3 regions of the Kitasatospora sp. NPDC034035 genome follow, and region 2 is predicted to be linked to each of the others. Evidence: riboswitches for the same ligand, from Rfam matches in the RefSeq annotation. Region 2 holds a riboswitch; each other region holds the start of a gene.

Region 1 (7,005 bases), on a different contig from region 2:
CCGCGGCGTGGTCGAGCAGGTGGTCGATCCGGTGCGCGCAGGCCTCCGCGATCGTCTCCAGGACGTCCAGGTCACGGCGCGGGACGGTGCCCCGGTGGGCCAGCGCGAGCGCCAGGACACCGACCGGCCGCTCGTCCACCACCATCGGCAGGGTGATCACGGTGACCATCCCGGTGCCCATGCCGGCGTTCCGGTTCGGGTAGTCGATGCCGGTGTGCTCCGGGCTGAGCAGGTAGGGGCGGCGCAGCCGCAGGGCCATCGCCGCGGGTAGCTCACCGGCCGGATCGACCACGCCGTAGCGCTCGTGCGCCCGCTCCGGCAGCCCGTGCGAGACGGTCAGCCGGAGCATCCCGGCGGCATCCAGCAGGTAGAGCGCGGAACCCTCGCCGGTGATCCAACTCGGGCCCTCGGCCAGGACGGTGCCGAGCAGTTCGGCGGCGCTGGTGCAGCCGAGCAGCAGGCGCACACAGCGCATCGCACTGCGCGTGGTCGAACCGCTGAGCGGGGTCCGGCGCTGGTCGGGAGTCCGGCTGTCGTCCTCGGAGGGGGGCACTGATTCTTAATACCCCATTTCCCCGGACGGTGGAGGGTGACCGAGCCGCCGCACCGGCCCCCGCCCACCACGGCCTGCGCACCTGGTCGGGCCGCTACGCCGGCCAGGTGCGCAGGCCGGTGGTGAGGGCGGTGATGAGGCGGTCCTGGGTGGTGGTGAGGTCCTCGGCGAGTTGGAAGGCGCCGGCGGTGGTGAGGGAGGCGAAGCCGTGGGCGAGGGAGCGGACGGTGCGGGCGGCGTGGATCGCCTCGGAGCCGTCGAGGCCGTACTCCCGCAGGACGGCGATGATCACGCCGACGAGCCGGGCGGCCGCCCGGGCCAGGTCGTCGTCGGGCTGCGGGGCCTGGGGGAGGGCGTTGTAGCGGTGGGGGCGTTCGGTGGCGTACGCGTGGTAGGCGCGCAGGACGGTGGCGACGGCGTCGTCCCCGCTGCGGCCGACGGCGGCGTCCGCGAGGCGGTCGGCCAACTCCTCGGTGACCCGGACGGCGATCAGCTGCCGCAGTTCGGCGAGGCCGCCGCTGACGTGCTTGTACAGCGAGGGGGTGGCGACCCCGGCCCGGGCGGCGACGGCGGCCAGGGTGAGGGCGTCGGCGCCCTGTTCGTCGATGAGGGCGAGGGCGTGGTCGACGACCTGGTCGGGGGTCAGTCCTACGCGGGGCATGGTTTCGGCTTCTCCGTACGGAAGTCGGGCGACGGGTCGGGCCGGACGGCCGCTCGGTCGGGCGGCCGGGCCGGCGGTCAGGCGAGTTCGGCGAGGAAGGGCAGCAGGGCGTCCGTGGTGGCCTGCGGGTTGTCGGCCATCGGATAGTGCCCGGACCCCTCGATCATCGCCTTCCGCGCGCCGAGTGCCGCGACCTGCCGGTCGGCGACGAGTTCCGGCTTTGGGAAGTCGGGGTCCTTGCTGCCCATGACCACCAGCGCCGGGCACCGCACGGCGGCCGTCCAGCCGGCCGGCGACGAGTCCCCGGTGACGTATCCGCGGGTGGCGGTCTTGCGGCCCGGGGTGCGCAGGGCGGCGACCAGTCCGTCCACGTAGCCGTCGAAGTCGGCGGGCTTGGCGCCGGGGAAGGCCATCCGGCGCAGGTAGAAGCCCCAGAAGGCGGGCCAGTGGACGAGGGCCGCGCTCATCAGGCGGAGGGCGCCGCGCATCAGGGCGCCGGGCTGCGGGTTCTCGACGAAGGCGTCGATCAGGACGATCCCGGCGATCCGCTCCGGGGCGTCCCCGGCGGCCTTGACGACCGTCGCGCCGGTGTAGGAGTTCCCGGCGAGGACGGCGCGTTCGATGCCGAGGTGGTCGAGCAGGGCGAGGACGTCGCCGGCGATGGCGGCGGGGCCGTAGTCGTCCCAGGCGATGGAGGATTCGCCGAAGCCGCGCAGGTCCATGGTGACGACGCGGTGGCCGGCGGCGACGAGCAGCGGGCGCAGGTGCCGGTACGCGGCCCGGCTGTCGAGCATTCCGGGGAGCAGGACGACGGGGGTGCCGTCGCCCTGTCGGGTGTCGTCGAAGGCGATCCGCCCGCCGGGGACGGTCAGGTACTGGGTGTCCGGGCTGATGGGGGCGTTCATGGTGGGCCTCCTCGGTCCTTCGCTGCGACATCGGCGCTGCTGCCGATAGCCATAAAGCTAAGGCTAATAGCCTTAGCCGTCAAGCCCTCGGCCGAAGAGAGTCTCGAAGGAACTGTCGAAGAGGGCGTCGACGGGAGAGGGGAAGGCTGGCTCGCCTCAGATCCCCTCGGGCTTGAACGGGTCGTGCTCGCTGAGCAGCTTCTCCAGTCGGGCCTGGTCGACCCGGCTGACGATCTCGTTCGACTCGTGCCGGTCCCGGATCACCTTCGCCAGGGTGAAGGAGGAGGTGACCGTGTAGAGGAGGCCGATCCCGAGGAATGCCCGAGTCCACCCGCCGACCGGCAGGTAGGCGATCCCGACGGCGAGGGCGGTGCCCGACAGGGCGAAGGAGAGGATGGCCTGGATGTAGTACGCGGCCGTCGTGCGGTTCTGCATCGGTGCGCTCATGGCGCCAGGATGCGGCCGCCCGGCCGGGCCGCACATGAGTAGGAGTACTCAGATGGGGTGCTCGCATGAGGGGTCGTTCGTTGACGTCCGATCACTCGCTCCACTGCCGTCCCGGACGGATGGCTTGGAATCAGAGCGTCCTAGGATTAACGTTTGATAACGCAGCGCGGTCGTCAACGCCGTTCCCAGACGGCACCGTGCGCCGTCGCCTAATCCCGCCGACCGGCCTCCGGGCAGGTCAGGGAGCCGGGGAACCATGTTCCTTGGGGTGAATCGGCGGGGCCCCGGCCCGGCCGTAGGAGACCTTCCTGCTCCGAACCCGTCAGCTAACCCGGTAGGCGCGAAGGAAGGAAAGGAGCGCGCCTCCGTGGCGTCGACGCACACCCCGGCACACCCGGCCGGCCCCGCAGCCGGTACCCAGCTCCTCGACCACCCCGGCGTGGACGGGCCCGAGGCCCTCGGCCCGGAGGCCGAGGCCAACCGGCACCGGATGCCGCGTCAGACCCGCGGCGCCTCCCCGCTGCTCGGCGTCACCGCCGTCGCCGCCACCCTCGGTGCCACCGGCTTCGCCTCGGCCACCCCGGCCGTCGCGCCCGCCATCGAGGCCCCCGACGAGACCCCGGTCGCGCTCGCCGCCGACCCCGGCCTCGCGCTCGCCGCCCGCATCCAGCAGCAGGCCGACAGCCAGCGCACCGCCGCCGAGGAGGGTGCCCGCGTGCAGGCCGCGCAGGAGGCCGAGGCCAAGGCCGCCGCCAAGGAGGCGGAGGCCAAGGCCGCCGCGACGGAGGCGGAGGCCAAGCGCGCCGCCGCCCTCACCCTCCCGGTGAAGGACTACCGGCTCTCCGCCCACTACGGCCAGAGCGCCCGCTACTGGGCCAACCTGCACACCGGCCTGGACTTCGCCGCCGACACCGGCACCCCGGTGTACGCGCTCGGCCAGGGCACCATCACCTCGGCCGGCTGGTCCGGCTCGTACGGCTACCGGATCGTCGAGACCCTGCCCGACGGCACCGAGATCTGGTACTGCCACCTCTCCTCGATCATCAAGGGCTCCGGCGGCGTCGCCTCCGGCCAGCAGATCGGCAAGGTCGGCGCGACCGGCAACGTCACCGGCCCGCACCTGCACCTGGAGGTGCGCCCCGGCGGCGGCGCCCCGGTCGACCCGGAGCCCTGGCTCCAGCAGCACGGCCTCAACCCGTAACGGACACCCGAAAGCCCCCGGTCGCACGCTCGGTTCGAGCGGCCGGGGGCTTTTCGCGGCGTCTCACTCCTCCGCGGGCAACTGCGCCACGTACGCGTCGATCTCCTCCTGGCCGGGCTCCGGCGCCAGCTCGGGGAACTCCGCCACCAGCAGCCGCGGCAGCCCCGGCACCGTCCACTCCCCGAACAGGTCGAGCGCCGCGTCGACCGCCGCCTCCTCGAACTGCCCGAAGTCACCGGCCAGCTCGTCCGGCATCGGCCGCCCGAGCGCGGTCAGCTCGGCCAGGTTGCGGTAGCTGCGCCGCATCAGGCCCTGCTCCAGCAGCCGCCGCGCGCCGTCCGTGGCCATGCCGACCGACAGCACCCGGCCCGGTCCCCAGCCCCGCTCGTCCGGCTCGTCCAGCCAGCCGGCCGGCACCAGCGACTCGTACGCGGCCAGCCGCTCCTCCTCCGGGAGCTCGCCGAAGCCGGTCAGCCAGTCCCGCACCGCCGCCTCGTCCGCGACGTCCACCCCGTACGCGTGCAGCAGCAGCGCGTACAGCCGGGGCCAGGTCACCAGGTCGGCGCGGCGCAGCAGCCCGGCCGCGACCTCGCCCTGCCACTCGGCCTCCGCGTGCAGCCGCTCCTGGCGCTTGGCGTTGAGCCGCCGGACCGCCCGCTGGTGGTCGATCAGCAACCGGACCGCGTCGCCGTACGCGAGCGGGTCCTCCTCGGGGGTGGGTTGGACGTACAGGTGGAGCCGCTCGTACAGCAGGTGCTCCACCGCGTCGGAGGTCAGTTCGGGCCAGCCGTCGTGCATCCTGCCCTCGCCCAGCTCCAGCAGCGCCAGCACCGCGCGCAGCGGCGCCTCGGCCACCGGCGTGCGGCCCTGCTCGGCCGCCCAGGCGAGCAGGTCGGCGGCCCTGGTGCGCGGGGCGAGTCGCAGGTCTTCGTCGTTCATAGTCCGAACGGTAGCCTCCGGGGGCCGGTAGGGTCGGCCGCCATGGTCCCCGTACGACTCACCGGCCCCCGGCTGGCCATCCGCGAGTACCACCACACCGACGGCGACGTGGACGCGCTGCACGCCCTGTTCGGCGACCCGGAGGTCACCCGCCACCTGCCGTTCGAGCCGTACGACCGCGAGACCTGCGCCGACCAGATCGAGCTCTACCTGGAGGAGGCGATGGCCGACGAGCGGGACACCTACCGGCTCGCCGTCACCAGGCTCGCCGACGCCGAGGACCCGCAGGACGCGACCCCGATCGGACACGCCGCACTCACCCTCGGGAAGCACCGCGCCGCCGACCTAGGCTGCGTCCTCGGCCGCGATTTCCGGGGCCGAGGCCACGCGGGCGAGATCACCGGCCTGCTCTGCGACTTCGCCTTCCACACCCTGGACCTGCACCGGCTGACGGCCTCGGCCGACGTGGGCAACACGGCCTCCGCCAAGGTGCTCACCCGACTCGGGTTCCGGCTGGAGGGGCGGGCCCGGCACGACCGGCTCGAGAACGGCGTCCGCTCCGACTCGCACCTCTTCGCGCTGCTCGTCGACGAGTGGCCGGGCCCGACCGGCTGAACCCCCACGGCGCACCCGTGTGGCCAGGGAGACCGGCGGGCCGGCGGACCGGGGGCCGGGGGCCGGGGGCCGGGGGGTTAACCCCACCCCCGATCCGCCAGGCCTCCGGATGCCGCCGCGACCTGCGGTTCGGCCAGACTGGACGACGTCAGCGAGCACGAACGACCGTCAGTACGAGGGGCCGGGGGCCGGAACATGAGCAGCAGCCGAAGCACACGGGACCACGAGTGGGACGTCCTGGACGGTCACGGCGACGACCCGCGCCCCGCCCGGGCCCACCGGACCGGACAGCCGCCCGCCTTCTGGACGGCGCCGTTCTCCGCGCACTACTACCGCGAGGTCGGCTACGTGCTCAGCGGCCTGCCGGTGGCGATCGCCGGCTTCGCCGTCGCGATCACCCTGTTCTGCCTCGGCCTCGGCACCTTCGTCACCGCCCTCGGCCTGCCCGTGCTGGCCGGCCTGACCATCGCCGCCCGGGGCTTCGGCCGACTGGAGCGGGCCCGGGCGCGGGGCATGCTGGCCCTGGACGTTCCCGGCCCGAAGCCGGTGCGCCCGGTCCGCCCGGGCAACTGGGGCGCGATCACCGCGCGGCTGGCGGACGGGGCGGGCTGGAAGGCCGCGCTGTACCAGGTGGTGATGTTCCCCTGGGCGATCTTCAGCTTCACCATGACCCTGGTGTTCCTGCTGCTCGGCTGGGCGATGGCGCTCTACCCGGTCTACCACTGGGTCTTCCCGACCTACACCGGCTGGCGCGGGTACCAGCTGTTCGACTACACCGACGGCCACCACGTCCGGCACGTCTACTACGTCGAGGGGATGTGGCAGATCGCCGGGTTCTCGCTGGTCGGGGTGGTGCTGGTCTTCCTCACCGCGCAGCTCGTCCGCGGCCTGACCAACGTCAACCGGGCCGCCGCCCAGGGCCTGCTCGGCCGCTGACCAGGCGCTGACCGTCCGGCCCCGACTCGGTCCCGGCCCCGTTCGCACTCCGGATGCGGACGGGGCCGCCGCGTGTTCGGATGACCGCGTGGCCGCCCCAGGCATTCCCCCCGAACCCCCGGACGTCCTGGTCACCTCCCGCCCGCTGGACGAGTACTGCGCCCTGTTCGACCTCACCCGGGCCCAGCTCGCCGCCCTCCCCGGGCCGCTGCTGGACTGCCCCGGCGGCGCGGCCGGCCTGGCCGCCGAGGCGCGCGCGCTGGGCTGCCGGGTGATCGCCGCCGACCCGGCGTACGCCCTGCCGCTGCCGGTGGTCGCGGACCGCGCCCGGGCCGCCCGGGCGGCGATGGCCGTCGCGATGGCCGCCCGCCCGCACCTCTACCCCGCGCCCCGCCCGCACCGGCCCGAGCGCTACCTGCGCAGCTGGGACCGCGCCCGCCGGCTGTTCGCCGCCGACTCCGCCGCGCACCCGCAGCGGTACGTGGCCGCCGCGCTGCCCCGGCTGCCCTTCGCGGACGGCACCTTCGCCCTCACCCTGAGCGGCTACCTGCTCTTCGCCTACCCCGAACTCTTCGGCCCCGAGCACCAGTTGGCCGCCCTGACCGAGCTGGTCCGGGTCACCTCCTTGGGCGGCGAGGTCCGCGTCCAGCCCCTGCACGACGGCCGGGGCCGCCGCTGCGGGCACCTCGACCCCCTGCGGTACGCGCTCGGCGAGCGCCGGATAGCCAGCGAGGTCCGCCGCTTCCCC
Region 2 (7,005 bases):
GCAGGGTGTTGGCGAGCAGGATCCGCTGCACCCCGAAGGCCCTGGCGACTCGCACCTGGGGCAGGTTGGCGAGGGTGATGCCGTGGGCTCCGGCGGCGAGCTGCGCCTCCCAGAGGGCGGGTGCCATGGTGGTCTTGCCGTGCGGGGCGAGCGCGACGCCCGCCTTGGCGCACCAGTCGGCCATGGTGCGGACGTTGTGCTCGAGCGCGGCAGCGTCGAGGGTGAGCAGCGGGGTGCCGAGCGAGGAGAGGGTCGGGCCGGTGGCCAGCCACTCCCGCACGGTGTGGCCCCACGACTCCGGCGGGGCGGCCTTGAACCGCCAGTCCAGCTGCTCGTCGGCCAGGGCCGCCACCGCGCCGCCGGCGATGCCCGGCCCGGTGCCGCTGCTTGCGAAGGTCTGCTCCACGGTCTTCCTCCATTTGCCATGTTGCAACATGCGCAACGAGGGTTGCACATGCTGGCAGCACGGTTCTAGCATCGGCGCCGGATCACGGTCAACGGAACCGTCCCAGGCCGACCGGGACCGACCCACACAGACCCACGCCGAACGGAACTGACCCACGCTCAACGAACCCGACCCACGTTCAGGAGTCCCGGCCCGCACCCGACGGAACGGCCGCAGACGAGGAGCCCAGCACATGCCGCGACAGGACACCCCGGGCCCGACCCGCCCGGGTCCTCCCCCGACGGCCGTGTGCGTGGGCGAGTCGATGGCGGTCCTGCTCCCGGACCGCCCGGGCCCACTGGAGTCGGTGGAGAACTTCCGGCTCGCCGTCGGCGGCGCCGAGTCCAACGTGGCCGGCGCACTGGCCGCGCTCGGCGTGCCGACCGCCTGGGTCAGCCGGGTCGGCGACGACGGCTTCGGTCGGCGGCTCGTCGCCGAGGTCGCCGCCCGCGGCGTGGACGTCTCGGCGGTCGCGGTCGACCCACACCGCCCGACCGGCGTCTACCTCAAGGAGGTCGGCGGCACCACCGGCCACGATCACGACCTCGGCCCCGGCCGCAGCCGACTGCACTACCACCGGCGCGGTTCCGCGGCCGCCGCGCTCTCCCCCGCACTGCTCGCCGACCCGGCCGCCGCCGCACTGCTGGCCGGCGCCCGTCTACTGCACCTGTCCGGCATCACCGCCGCGCTCTCCGACGACTGCCTCGCCCTGCTGCGCGCCCTGTTCGCCGACCGCCGCCCGGACCGGCTGGTCAGCTTCGACCTCAACTGGCGCCCCTCACTCTGGCACGACCGGGACCCGGCCGTACTGCCGCCGCTGCTGGACGCCGCCGACCTGCTGCTGCTCGGCGCCGACGAGGCGCAGGCCGCCTTCGGCACCGGCGACCCCACCGCCCTGCGCCGCCGCTTCCCCTCCCCCGCCACCCTCGTGGTCAAGGACGCCGACCGGCACGTCACCGCCCTGGAGCGGGACGGCACGGCGGTCACCGAGCCGGCCCTCGCCGTCGAGGTGGTCGAGGCCACCGGCGCGGGCGACGCCTTCGCGGCCGGTTACCTGGCCGGCACCGTCCGGGGCCTGGACCAGCGCCGCCGACTGCGGCTCGGCCACCTGAGCGCCGCCTGCGCGCTGACCGCCCACGGCGACCAGGCCGAGCTGCCGCCCGCCGCCGTCGTGACGGCACTGCTCGACGCCTCCGCCGCCGACTGGGCCGCCACCCGGGTCACCGCGGCCGGCATCACCGGCCCGACCCTGCCCACCGACGGCGCCCACAAGGCCGACCGCCCGCACCCCACCGACCGCCCGCACCCCACAAACGGAGCACCGCCCACCGACGGAGCACCGCCGACCGACCGAACGCCGCCCGCCGGCCGGGCCCGGGCCCGATGAGCAGCCACCCCAGCCCTCGAAGCGGAGCACGATGAGCCAGACCGTCACCCGCGCCCTGCGCATCCTCGCCCAGCTCGGCGAGGGCGAACGCTCCCTCGACCAGCTCGCCGAGGTGCTCGGCGTCCACAAGACGACCGTGCTCCGGCTGCTCCAGAGCCTCGAAGAGGAACGATTCGTCTACCGCGACGCGGCCTACCGCTACCACCTGGGCGCCGGCCTCTTCGCCCTGTCCGGCCTGGCTCTTGAGCAGCGCGGCATTCGCCGGATCGCCGCCCCGCACCTGGCCGAGCTGAACGCCGCCACCGGCCAGACCGTGCACCTGGCCGCGTACGAGGGCGGCGAGGTGGTCTACATCGACAAGTTCGACTCCCGCCATCCAGTGCGGATGTACTCCCGGATCGGTCTGCGCGCCGCCCTGCACAGCGCCGCCGTCTCCAAGGTGCTGCTGGCCGACCTGCCGCTGCCCGAGCGGCGCCGGGTGGTGGCCGGGATCGACTTCGCCCCGCACACCGAACGCACCCTCACCACGCCCGGGGCGCTGCTCGCCGAGCTGGAGAAGGTCGCCGCCCAGGGCTGGGCGCAGGACCACGCCGAGCACGAGGCCTTCATCAACTGCGTGGCCGCACCCGTCCGGGACGCCAGCGGGCGGGTCGTCGCCGCCGCCTCCATCTCCGTCCCGGACGTCGTCCTCCCGTACGAGCAGGTGCTGGACCTCCTCCCGCAGCTGGTCGCCACCGCCCGCGCGGTGTCGGCCGACTGCGGCCTCCTCGACCACAGTTGACGGATCATCAAGACAGTCCGAAGCAGCCGCCGAGAACTCCAAGGAGCAAAGAACCCCCATGTCCTCCGACAAGATCGAGATCCGCACCGACGGGGCCCCCGCCCCCGCCTGGATGTTCTCCCAGGGCGTCCGCAAGGGCCCGATCCTGCAGGTCTCCGGCCAGGGCCCGCAGGATCCCGCGACCGGCGAGTACCTCCACCGCGGCGACGTGAAGGCACAGACGCGGCGCACCCTGGAGAACGTCAAGGCCATCGTCGAGGCCGGTGGCGCCACCATCGAGGACGTGGTGATGTTCCGCGTCTACCTCACCAAGCGCGCGGACTTCCCGTTGATGAACGAGGTCTACGCCGAGTTCATCGAGGAGAACGTCAAGCCCGGCGGCGTGAAGCCCTGCCGCACCACCGCCTTCGTCGAGCTGCCGCAGGAGCCGATGCTGGTCGAGATCGACGCCCAGGCCGTCGTCGCCTGACGATCCGGCCGACCCGAGGGCCCGGACGGCACGTCCGGGCCCTCGGCGTTCCCCGAGGCCTGCTTGCCACACTTCGCCAGCAACATTAGGTTAGGCTCACCTAACTATCTGGAGGTCCGTCCATGAGCCTGCCAACCGGCGACACCGAGGTGCCCGAGCCCACCACCGCCGAACGGATCCACAGCCTGCTCAGCACGACCTCCTCGCTCGCCGTCCGCGCCCTGGGCGAGCAGCACGACCTGGACGGCCCGGTCTCCGCCCACGGCTCCCGCCTGCGGCTGCGCGCCCCGCTGGACACCCCGCTCACCGTGGCCGCGGCCCACGCCGCCGAGGGCCTCGCCGTCATCCTCGATGTCACCGACGTCGCCCCCGTCGCCGTCCGCGACCGCGTCCGCGCCCGCCTCACCCTGGCCGGCCGGCTGCACCTGGCCCACCTCGCCGACGACGGCCTCAGCGTCCACCTGCGGGTGGACGTCGCCCACGCCGTCCTCGCCACCCCGTACGGCACCGGCGCGGTCACCGCCGCCGACCTCGCCCTCGCCGCCCCCGACCCGATGGCCCGCCACGAGGCGGCGATGCTCACCCACTTCGCCGACGACCACGCCGACGCACTCGAGGTCCTTTCCCGCCTGCTCGACCCGGTGCTGCTCGCCCGGAACCCGGACGTCCGCCCGCTCGCCCTGGACCGCCACGGCCTGGTGCTGCGCCTGGACCACCCCGACGGCCACCGCGACGTCCGCCTGGTCTTCCCCGAACCGGCCCGCGACACCGAGGACTTGGGCCACCGGATGCACGACCTGCTGGCCGCCGCCCGGTACGGTCAGCCGGCCCACCGCAGCTGAGTCGCCGGCTCACCGCCCGGCCGCGTCCTCCTCACGTACCGCCCGGACCACCACCGGCGCACCGCGAACGCCACCCCGACCCCGCCCCGACCCCGCCCCGAAAACGAACCGCCGACCCCGAAAACGGCAGCGGCCGGCCCGGCTCGCGAGGAAGTGAATCCCGCGAGCCGGGCCGGCCTGGGCGTGTCCCGCGCCCATGTCCACTGCACGGCGATCACCCGGTCGAGCGGTCACCCGACATGACCATCCCGGAGGATCGATTCGCTCCGCAGCAGCGGTGGTTCCTGAAACCCCGACAGGGTCAGAGCGCGACGCCGTGCGCGCGCAGGTAGGCGACCGGGTCGATGTCCGAGCCGTACTCCGGGCCGGTGCGGATCTCGAAGTGCAGGTGCGGGCCGGTCACGTTGCCGGTGGCGCCGGAGAGGCCGAGCTGCTGGCCGACGGTGACGGTCTGACCGATCTTCACACCGATCACGGAGAGGTGCGCGTACTCGGCGTAGTGGCCGTCGGCGAGCTTGATCTCGACCTCGTTGCCGTAGGCGCCGCCGTTGCCGGCCTTGACCACGACACCGTTGGCGACGGCGCGCAGCGGGGTGCCGGTGGAGGCCACGAAGTCCTGGCCGGTGTGGTGGCCGGAGGCCCACATCGAGCCGGCCACGCCGTAGGCCTCGCCGAGCACCGGGTGGGCCAGCGGCGCGACGAAGCCGGAGGCGGCGGCGACCGGAGCGGCGGTCACGGCCTGGGCCGGAGCGGCGGTCTGAACCTGGGTCTGCACCTGGGCGGCCGGCTTGGCGGCCTCGGTCTTGACCTGGACCTGGGCCTGCGGCTTGGCGGCCGAAGCGGCCTGGGTGACCGGAGCGGCCGGCTTGGCGGGCTTGGCCGGGGCGACGTCCGCGGACGGCGCGGCAGCGTGGCCGGCGATCGCGAACTGCTGGCCCGGGAAGATCAGGTTCGGGTTGGCGCCGACGACCGAGCGGTTCTGCTCGTACAGCGCGTGCCAGCCGCCCTCGACGTGCTTGGCGTCGGCGATCTTGGACAGGGTGTCGCCGCTGACGACGCGGTAGCTCTCGTGCGCGGCGGCCGGAGCGGCCTGGGCCGGCGCGGCCTGAGCCGGCGCGGCGTCGACGGCGGTGGTGGAGGCGGCGGCCTGCGGGGCCGGGGCGACCGGGGCGGTGTGGGCCTGGGCGCTCATCGCGGTGACGAGCGGGAGGGCGAAGGAGACACCGGTGACGGCGGTGGCGATGCCGATGCGGGCGGCGCGGGGCAGGGCGATACGACGAGCCTGAGCAGGCATGGAAGTTTCCTCTCCGACGCCTGCGAGGTGAGCTGTCGGGTTCGGGCTGGAGTTGCCCGGCCGCATGCGCGGCTTCACCCCAAGCCGGCCCTGGACGCCGCGCCCTGAGGCACGAACTTCCGGTCCGGCGACTTACCTGTGGGTCCCCCGCTCCTGCCGTACAGAGTTCAGTTCGAACCACCGGGAAGCGGCAGGACTCGGCGTTCCACCCGGTGGATCCGTCCGGACTGGCCGGGCGGTCGCTGAACTAAAACCCATCCGTTCGGGTGAAGCAATGTCGATCTCTTGAATCGGCAACCATCCCCCGGGGTGCGGTGACTCTCCGGATGATCCGCTGCACGGTGCGTACGCGATCCATTCACCCCGCGCCACTGATCCACGACCGTGCGCCGACATCGACGGCACTGCGCGGTCGTCCGCTCACGCACCGCACACCACCGACACACCCGCCGGTGACCCTTGTCACGCGGGCCTCACGGGGAGCAGGATCGGGCCGTGGCCACTTCCGAGGCCGGCACCCTGCGCCTGGGCACCGCGCAGGGTCGCTGGGTACTACTGGCGACGGTGCTCGGCTCCAGCATGGCGATGCTGGACGGCACCGTGGTGAACGTCGCCCTGCCCCGCATCGGCGCCGACCTCGGCGCCTCCCTGGCGTCCCTTCAGTGGACGCTGAACGGCTATCTGCTCACCCTGGCGGGCCTGATCCTGCTCGGCGGCGCGCTCGGCGACCGGTACGGAAGGCGCCGGGTCTTCCTCATCGGCGTGGTCTGGTTCGCCGCCGCCTCCGCGGCCTGCGCCGCCGCGCCGAACATCCAGGTGCTGATCGCCGCCCGCGCCGTCCAGGGCATCGGCGGGGCGCTGCTCACCCCCGGCTCGCTCGCCATGCTCCAAGCCGTCTTCGACCCTGACGACCGCTCGGCCGCGGTCGGGCTGTGGTCGGGCCTCGGCGGCGTGTCGGCCGCGGTCGGCCCCTTCCTCGGCGGCTGGCTGGTGGACGGCCCGGGCTGGCGCTGGATCTTCCTGCTGAACCTGCCGCTCGCGGCCGCCGTGATCACGGTCACCACGCGGTACGTGCCGGAGAGCCGGGACGAGAGCGCCACCGGCCGCTTCGACGTGCTCGGCGCGGTGCTCGCCGCGTTCGCCCTCGGCGCGATCACCTACGCGCTGACCGCCGCCGGGGAGGGCGTGTCCGCCGTGGTCTGGGTCAGCGGGTTGATCGGTGTGGTGCTCGGCGTCGCCTTCGTGGCCGTCGAGCGCCGCGCGCCCGATCCGATGCTGCCGCTCGGCCTGTTCTCCTCCCGGCTGTTCACCGCCGTGAACCTGGTCACCCTCTGCGTGTACGCGGCGTTCAGCGGCGTCTTCTTCCTGCTGGTGGTGCAGCTGCAGATCGTCGCCGGGTTCTCGCCGCTGGTCTCGGGCTTCGCGCTGGTGCCGATCACGGTGCTGATGCTGGGGCTGTCGGCGCGCGCCGGGCGCCTCGGCAAGCGGATCGGCCCGCGGATCCCGCTCACCGTCGGCCCGCTGCTGTGCGCCGCCGGGGTGCTGCTGATGCTGCGCATCGGCCCGGGCTCCTCCTACTGGGCGGACGTGCTGCCCGCCGTCACGGTGATGGGCTGCGGCATGACGCTGCTGGTCGCGCCGCTGACGGCCACCGTGCTGGCGGCCGTCGAGGTCCGGCACGCGGGCATCGCGAGCGGGGTGAACAACGCCGCCGCCCGCGCGGCCGGCCTGCTCGCGGTGGCCGCCCTCCCGGCCCTGGCCGGACTGAGCGGCGACGCCTACCGGGT
Region 3 (7,005 bases), on a different contig from region 2:
CGGACCATCGCCACCAGGTCGTATCCGCCGGTCACCGAGTAGACCTCGCTGACGCCCTCGATGGCGGCGATGGCCTCGGCGATCTCCGGGATGCGGTCGACACTGGTCTTGATCAGGACGATGGCGGTGATCACTGTTCGGGCTCCTTTGTGGGGTGCCGCCAGCGTATCGGGCGTCAGCCGGGTCGTCGCGAGGGGTGGCGAACCACCGTGCAGGTGTAGAGGAAGCCGGCCGAGAAGCCGATCACGTGGACCAGGTAGGCCACCCCGGGGCCCGCCGAATGCACCGACCACCACTGCAGGGCGAACCAGAGGCCGAGCACCAGCCAGGCCGGGAAGCGCAGCGGCAGGAAGAACAACAGCGGGACGAGGGTGGTCACCCGGGCGCGCGGGTGCAGGCGCAGATAGGCGCCCAGGACGGCCGAGATCGCGCCGGACGCTCCGATGAGCACCCGGGTGGAATCCGGCGCGTGCGCCTCGGCGAGCGCGAAGCCGTACGTGGCCAGGCTGCCGGCCGCCAGGTAGAAGACGGCGTACCGGGCCCGGCCCAGCCGCCGTTCGACGGCCGGGCCGAAGACGTGGAGGAAGAGCAGGTTGCCCAGCAGGTGCAGCCAGCCGGCGTGCAGGAAGAGGCCGGTGAGGGCGGACAGCGCCGGGTGCTTGCCCGGGGTCGGGGCGGCCGGGCAGCCGGGGACCGGGTCGGGGGCCTCCGTCAACTGCGCGGCGGTCAGCGGCCGCCCGGTCAGCAGTTCGGCCGGGACGGCGCCCCAGCGCTGCTCGTACCGCTGCTCCGCGCAGACCCGGGCCTGGCCGGTGCCGTACAGCGGATTGAGTCCGGCGGCCGGGCCGAGCAGGAAGACCAGGGTGTTGACCGCGATCAGGGCGTAGGTGACCGCCGGGGCGGCCGCCTCCGGCCGGCCGCCCCGCTCGGCGGTGTGGTCGGGGGCCGCGAGCGCCATGCGGCCAAGCATCCCTCCGGGCGCCGCAGGTGACACGGCGGTTTACGGCAGGTGGACTAGCCCCGCTATTCCGCTGACCGGTGGTCGCGATGGTTGCCCCAGGCAATAGGCTTGGGGCGGGCAATCCCGCCTCCCGCCGCCGATGCCGGGGCTCCGGGGGGAGCGCCTGGCCCACGCAGGGACCACCCGAGAGGACCCCCCGATGACCGTCCCCGCCCTGACCGCCGAGACGCGCTGGCGCTGCACGCTGTGCGGCAACCTCACCCGGTTCGATGTCACCCGCAGCGCGCGGGTCACCGAGTTCCTGCACTTCGACCTGGCCGGCGACTCCAAGGTCGAGGAGACCGAGGTGCTGAGCGAGACCATCGAGTCGGTGCGCTGCCGCTGGTGCAACGCCGTGGACCAGGTCGAGCTGGTGGCCCGCCCGGGTGCCGAGGGCGCGGAGGCCCCGACCGAGCAGGGCTGATCCCCGCCGGTGTGGTGGGCGGTGCGCCGCGCGCCCGTCCGCCGCACGGGACAATACAGACAAGACGCACGGAGCGTGACGACAGGGGGCGGTCGCGGCCGTACCCGCCGGAAACAGGATCGGAGCCGAGGACGTGGTGGACGCAGCGAAGGAGCCCGGCGAAGCGCAGGGGCTTCGGCCCGCTGCGCAGGAGCAGGTGCCGGACGCCGGGACGGGACCGGCGGAGAGCGCTGCGCCCGACACCCCAGACACCCCAGACACTCCAGACACCCCTGACACCTCTGAGTCCCCTGAGCCCTCCGAGTCCGCTGAGCCCGGGTCGGAGCACGTCGCCGAGAAGCTGGACCGGCCGCTGCCCGAGGGGGTGCGCCGACGCGTGGTCGGGCTGGCCTCGGACGCGCTGGGCGGACTGCCGCCGGGCGAGCTCCCGCAGAGCCTGCGTCAGTACGTGAAGTTCACCCCCGCGCGGCGCGCCAAGTACGCGGCCACCGCGCTGGCGGCCGCGCTGGAGGCGGAGCCGGCGTTCCGGGTGCGGATAGCGGAGCGGCTGCGGCTGGGGCAGCCGGACCTGGTGAGGGCGCTGGAGTCGGGCAGTGTCCCGGGCGCCGCCGATCCGATGGACGTCGCCGCCGCCGCCTACCTGGTGCGTTCGGCGGGCTGGAGCCGGCTGGTCGCCGAGGTCGGCGAGGAGGTCGAGCGGGCAGGCGCCGAGGACGCGGCCGCGGAGGCGGCCCGGCTCGCGGAGAAGCTGCAGGCCGAGCTGGCCGAGGTGCGGGCCGCCGCACGGGCGGACCTGGAGCGGCAGCGCGCGGAGTTCGAGGGCGTCCGGCGGGAGGCCGAGTCGCTGCGCAAGAAGGTGCGGTCGCTGGAGAGTGACACCCGCCGGGCGCAGGCCGAGGCGCGCCGCCTGGCCGGGGAGCTGGAGGCCGCGAAGGCGCAGGGCGCGGCCGAGCGCAGTGCGGCCGAGACCGAGGCGCGGCGGCTCAAGCACCGGGTCTCCGAGCTGGAGAACGCCGCCGAGCAGGGCCGCCGGTCGGCTCGCGAGGGACGCAGCGTCGAGGACATGCGGCTGCGGCTGCTGCTGGACACCGTGCTGCAGTCGGCCCAGGGGCTGCAGCGGGAGCTGGCGCTGCCGGTCTCCCAGATCCGCCCGGCGGACCTGGTGGAGGCGGTGGTGCCGGGGGCGGCCTCGCCGCACGACGTGGCGCGGCGCGGGCTGGCCGAGGACGACCCGGCGCTGCTGGACCAGCTGCTGGCGATCCCGCAGGTGCACCTGGTGGTGGACGGCTACAACGTGACCAAGACCGGCTATCCGACGCTGCCGCTGGAGCAGCAGCGGATCCGGTTGCTGGGCGGGCTGGCGATGCTGGCCCAGCGCACCCAGGCGGAGGTCACCTGTGTGTTCGACGGGCAGGACCTGGACGTTCCGGTGATCATGGCACCGCCGCGCGGGGTCCGGGTACGGTTCAGCCGGACCGGGGAGACCGCGGACGAGCTGATTCGCCGTCTGGTGCGGGCCGAGCCGCAGGGCCGTCCGGTGGTGGTGGTCTCCGCCGACCGGGAGGTCGCGGAGGGCGTGCGGAAGGCGGGCGCGCGCCCGGTCGCCTCGGTGCTGCTGCTGAACCGGCTGGCCCGGCCCTGAGCGCGGGCCGCGTAGGATGACTCCTGGTCAGCCTTGGGTCCGTGGTGGTGTGCGGGTCCGGTGAAGTCGGTGTGGGAAACAGAGTTCACGCCTTCGGGGGAGTGGCAAAGCGGATAGATCCGCACTAGGGTCTGGCGTCAAACCTATTTTCCGGAATCTCATCCAATCGGGTGAGTCCGTTGGAAGAAGGAGCCGGTCCCTTGGCCTCCCACCGCCGTCCCAAGCAGCCGAGCCGCGCGCGGGTCTCCGTGCTCACCGCGGCCGCTGCGACCGCGGTCGCACTCTCCGCCCAGGTAGCCGCGCACGCCGCGCCGCAGCCGAACAAAACGGACGTCAAGGCGCAGATCGACCAACTCCAGCAAGAGCAGGAGCAGGCGGCAGAGAAGTACAACGGCGCCACGGAGCGGGCCACGCAGCTGCGCAAGCAGGCCGACCAGCTGCAGGACCAGGTGGCCCGCGGCCAGGAGCAGATGACCCAGCTGCAGGCCGGCCTGGCCGAGGTGGCGGGCGAGCAGTACCGCACCGGCGGCATCGACCCGTCCGTCCAGCTGATGCTCTCCTCCGACCCGTCCGGCTACCTGGAGAAGGCCTCCACCGTCCAGCAGGCCAGCACCACCCAGGCGGAGGCGCTCAAGGGGCTGCTGGACCAGCAGCGCCGGCTGGACCAGGAGAAGACCGAGGCGGCCGCCGTGCTGGCCTCGCTCGACACCACCACCAAGGACCTGAACCAGGCCAAGGCGGACGTCAACACCAAGCTGAAGGCCGCCCAGGACCTGATGAACTCGCTGAGCGCCGCCGAGCGCACCGCGCTGAAGGCCCAGCAGGCGCAGGACGACCGGGCCTCGCGCGGCAGCGACCGGGTCGACCTGAGCAGCCTGCCGCCGGCCAGTGGCTACGCGGCCGTGGCCCTCGCCAAGGCGATGAGCAAGCAGGGCTCGCCGTACGTGTGGGGCGCCACCGGGTCGAGCACCTTCGACTGCTCGGGCCTGATGGTCTGGTCGTACGGCCAGGCCGGCGTCTCGCTGCCGCGCACCTCGCAGGAGCAGGGCCACTACGGCACCGCGGTGCCCGGACTGGCGGCGGCTCAGCCGGGCGACCTGGTCATCTACGGCCCCGACATGCACCACGTCGCGATGTACATCGGCAACGGCATGGTGGTCCACGCGCCGCACACCGGTGACGTGGTGAAGGTGATGAAGGCCGACGCGATGCCGATCAACACCATCCGCCGGGTCTGACGGCCCGACACGCCGAAGGGGTTCGCCCGAGCCCTGTGATCCGCGCCACCCCCGATCGGGGGTGGCGTTCGGGTTTTCGACCGTTTCGCGAGTATCGGGTGAGACCTGATCAGCCTTGCGTGGGGCGGCGGTTACCATCGGTCATTTTCACAAAAGAACTTGGGTAATCTTCCGTCTTTTTTCTGACAAGGATTTGAACCGATCACGGTTCAGTTACTAGGGTCATGCACCGAGCCATCGCAGTGTCGATCACCCAGCCGGGGTGGCGGCGGTGGCTACCGTCGAGTTCGCGAGGCAGCGGGGCAGGTCGAAGCGACTGCCCGACAGGGGAGCCCAGTAGTCGGGGGTGCTGCGCAGCGGAGCCGGGGAACCACGTTCCTCCGGGGTGAATCGGCGCCAGGTCGGCCGCTGGAACGGCCGTGAGGCGTCGTAGGGCATGCTTCCGGCCCGAACCCGTCAGCTCACCCGGTAGGCGGACGTAGGAAGAAGGAGCCCGCCTTCGTGGCGTCCCATCGTCGTCCCAAGCCAGCCGGCCGCGCCCGTGTCTCGATCCTGACCGGTGTCGCCGCCGCAGCCGTCGCCCTCTCCGCGCAGTCCGGCGCCCACGCCGACCCGCAGCCGACCAAGGACCAGGTCAAGGAGCAGGTCGACCAGCTCAACGAGCAGGCCGAGGTGGCGACCGAGCAGTACAACGCCGCCCAGGAGAAGCAGCAGACGCTGGAGAAGCAGGTCTCCGGCCTGCAGGACCAGGTGGCCCGTCAGCAGGACCAGGTGACCGACCTGCAGGGCGGCCTGGCCGAGATCGCCGGGGAGCAGTACCGCAACGGCGGCATATCCCCGACCGTGCAGCTGATGTTCTCGTCCAGCCCGGACAGCTTCCTCAACCAGGCCGGTGCGCTGAACCAGGCCGGCGACACCCAGAAGAACCAGCTGAAGGTGCTCCAGGAGCAGCAGCGCAAGCTCGACCAGGACCGCACCGAGGCCCAGGGCAAGCTCGCCGAGCTGGAGTCGACCACCCAGCAGCTGAAGGCCTCCAAGGACGAGGTCCAGAACAAGCTGAAGGCCGCCCAGGACCTGCTCAACACCCTGACCGAGCAGGAGCGCCAGGCGCTGCGCGCGGCCGAGGAGAAGGCCGCCGCCGACGCCAAGGCCCAGGCCGACGCCGCGGTGAAGGCCCAGCAGGCCGCCGACCGCGCCTCCCGCGACAACAGCCGCACCGACCTCTCCGCGGGCTCGGCCCCGGCCCCGGCCTCGCCGGTCGCCAAGCCGGTCGCCCCCGGCAGCTCGCGCGGTGCAGCCGCGCTCTCCGCCGCCGCCTCCAAGGTCGGCAGCCCGTACGTGTGGGGCGCCACCGGCGCGTCCTCCTTCGACTGCTCCGGCCTGATGGTCTGGGCGTTCAACCAGGTCGGCGTCTCGCTGCCGCGCACCTCGCAGGAGCAGGCGCACGCCGGCACCCGGATCGGCAGCGACCTGTCCCAGGCCCAGCCCGGCGACCTGCTGATCTTCTTCGGGGACGCCCACCACGTCGGCATCTACGCCGGCAACGGCCAGGTGCTGCACGCGCCCAAGCCGGGTGCCTCGGTCCGCTACGAGGCCGTCACCAACATGCCGCTGACCAGCATCGTGCGGGTCTGATCCGTACTCGGCGCTTCCAGGCCCGGTCTTCCTCCACGGAAGGCCGGGCCTGCGGCTTTTTCGGCGGCTCGGGCTGATGTCCGATTACGGGTCAAATATTCGGGTCCGGAGGGGTTTGGACTCGCTTGCCCGGACTCGCTAACGTCTGCCACCGGACTCCCGCTCGACGACCGCCCGCAGTGGGGCGGCGGCGGGGCCGCGCCGCAGGATTGGAGCCGCTGCCACCATGCCCGTGCACCGCCGTTCCCAACTGCTCGTCCGTGCGCTGGTGCTGACGGCGGCGGCCACCACCGCGCTCGGCATGGCGACCGGCGGCAGCGCCCACGCCGCCCCCGGCAGCCCGGACCCGGCCGACCGCAAGGACGTCAAGACACAGGTCGAGCAGCTCTACGACGAGGCCGAGCAGGCTTCGGAGAGGTACAACGCGGCCCAGGAGGCCCAGCGGCGGCTCCAGGGGGAGACCACGATCCTGCAGGGCGAGATCGCCGTCGCCCAGGACCAGCTCAACGAGCTGCGCGGCGACCTGGCGACCGTGGCCGGGGCCGAGTACCGCGGCGGCGGGATGACCCAGACCGCCCGGCTGATGCTGTCCCCCGACCCGGAGGACTACCTCGCCCGCGCCCGAACCATGGGCCAGGCGACGCAGCGGCAGCAGGAGACGCTGCACGAGCTGGTCACCCGCCAGCGCCGGCTCGACCAACGGCGCGCCGAGGCCGCCGGCAAGCTCGCCGAGCTGGACCAGACCCGCCGCTCGCTCGCCGACAGCAAGCAGCAGATCCAGCAGCGGCTGACCACGGCACAGAAGCTGCTCAACGGCCTGGGCGCCGTCGAGCGGGCCAGGATGACCGCCCAGGACGCCCGGGACGCCGAGCAGCGCGCCACCCGCGGCACCGACCGGCTGGACCTCGGCTCCGCCCCGCCCGCCTCCGAGCGCGGGGCCGCCGCGCTGGCGGCCGCGGTCCGGATGGTCGGCGCGCCGTACGTCTACGGGGCCACCGGGCCCCGTGCGTTCGACTGCTCCGGTCTGATGTACTACAGCTGGCGGCAGGCCGGAGTGACCCTGCCG

The links. A riboswitch is a leader RNA that binds a small molecule or an ion and turns the genes downstream of it on or off. The one in region 2 is predicted to bind cyclic di-AMP.
Region 1: it holds a riboswitch for cyclic di-AMP, as region 2 does, so the genes downstream of both, ACZ52J_RS04765 (M23 family metallopeptidase) here and ACZ52J_RS30365 (M23 family metallopeptidase) in region 2, are expected to answer to the same signal.
Region 3: it holds a riboswitch for cyclic di-AMP, as region 2 does, so the genes downstream of both, ACZ52J_RS23865 (C40 family peptidase) here and ACZ52J_RS30365 (M23 family metallopeptidase) in region 2, are expected to answer to the same signal.

Annotation. Positions count from the first base shown of each region.
Region 1 is NZ_JBVISA010000002.1:421,391-428,395, forward strand. Features, by position in the region: gene ACZ52J_RS04745 (SpoIIE family protein phosphatase) at 1-553, opposite strand, end outside; gene ACZ52J_RS04750 (TetR/AcrR family transcriptional regulator) at 648-1,214, opposite strand; gene ACZ52J_RS04755 (alpha/beta fold hydrolase) at 1,292-2,119, opposite strand; gene ACZ52J_RS04760 (YiaA/YiaB family inner membrane protein) at 2,276-2,566, opposite strand; cyclic di-AMP (ydaO/yuaA leader) riboswitch at 2,763-2,921, shown strand; gene ACZ52J_RS04765 (M23 family metallopeptidase) at 2,934-3,767, shown strand; gene ACZ52J_RS04770 (hypothetical protein) at 3,831-4,706, opposite strand; gene ACZ52J_RS04775 (GNAT family N-acetyltransferase) at 4,749-5,321, shown strand; gene ACZ52J_RS04780 (sensor domain-containing protein) at 5,517-6,257, shown strand; gene ACZ52J_RS04785 (hypothetical protein) at 6,346-7,005, shown strand, end outside.
Region 2 is NZ_JBVISA010000026.1:36,167-43,171, reverse strand. Features, by position in the region: gene ACZ52J_RS30390 (alanine racemase) at 1-406, opposite strand, end outside; gene ACZ52J_RS30385 (sugar kinase) at 639-1,832, shown strand; gene ACZ52J_RS30380 (IclR family transcriptional regulator) at 1,864-2,613, shown strand; gene ACZ52J_RS30375 (RidA family protein) at 2,672-3,082, shown strand; gene ACZ52J_RS30370 (DUF2470 domain-containing protein) at 3,205-3,924, shown strand; gene ACZ52J_RS30365 (M23 family metallopeptidase) at 4,226-5,218, opposite strand; cyclic di-AMP (ydaO/yuaA leader) riboswitch at 5,221-5,401, opposite strand; gene ACZ52J_RS30360 (DHA2 family efflux MFS transporter permease subunit) at 5,714-7,005, shown strand, end outside.
Region 3 is NZ_JBVISA010000017.1:82,347-89,351, reverse strand. Features, by position in the region: gene ACZ52J_RS23890 (Lrp/AsnC ligand binding domain-containing protein) at 1-134, opposite strand, end outside; gene ACZ52J_RS23885 (rhomboid family intramembrane serine protease) at 176-958, opposite strand; gene ACZ52J_RS23880 (hypothetical protein) at 1,161-1,424, shown strand; gene ACZ52J_RS23875 (NYN domain-containing protein) at 1,765-3,066, shown strand; gene ACZ52J_RS23870 (C40 family peptidase) at 3,267-4,304, shown strand; cyclic di-AMP (ydaO/yuaA leader) riboswitch at 4,642-4,795, shown strand; gene ACZ52J_RS23865 (C40 family peptidase) at 4,806-5,939, shown strand; gene ACZ52J_RS23860 (C40 family peptidase) at 6,166-7,005, shown strand, end outside.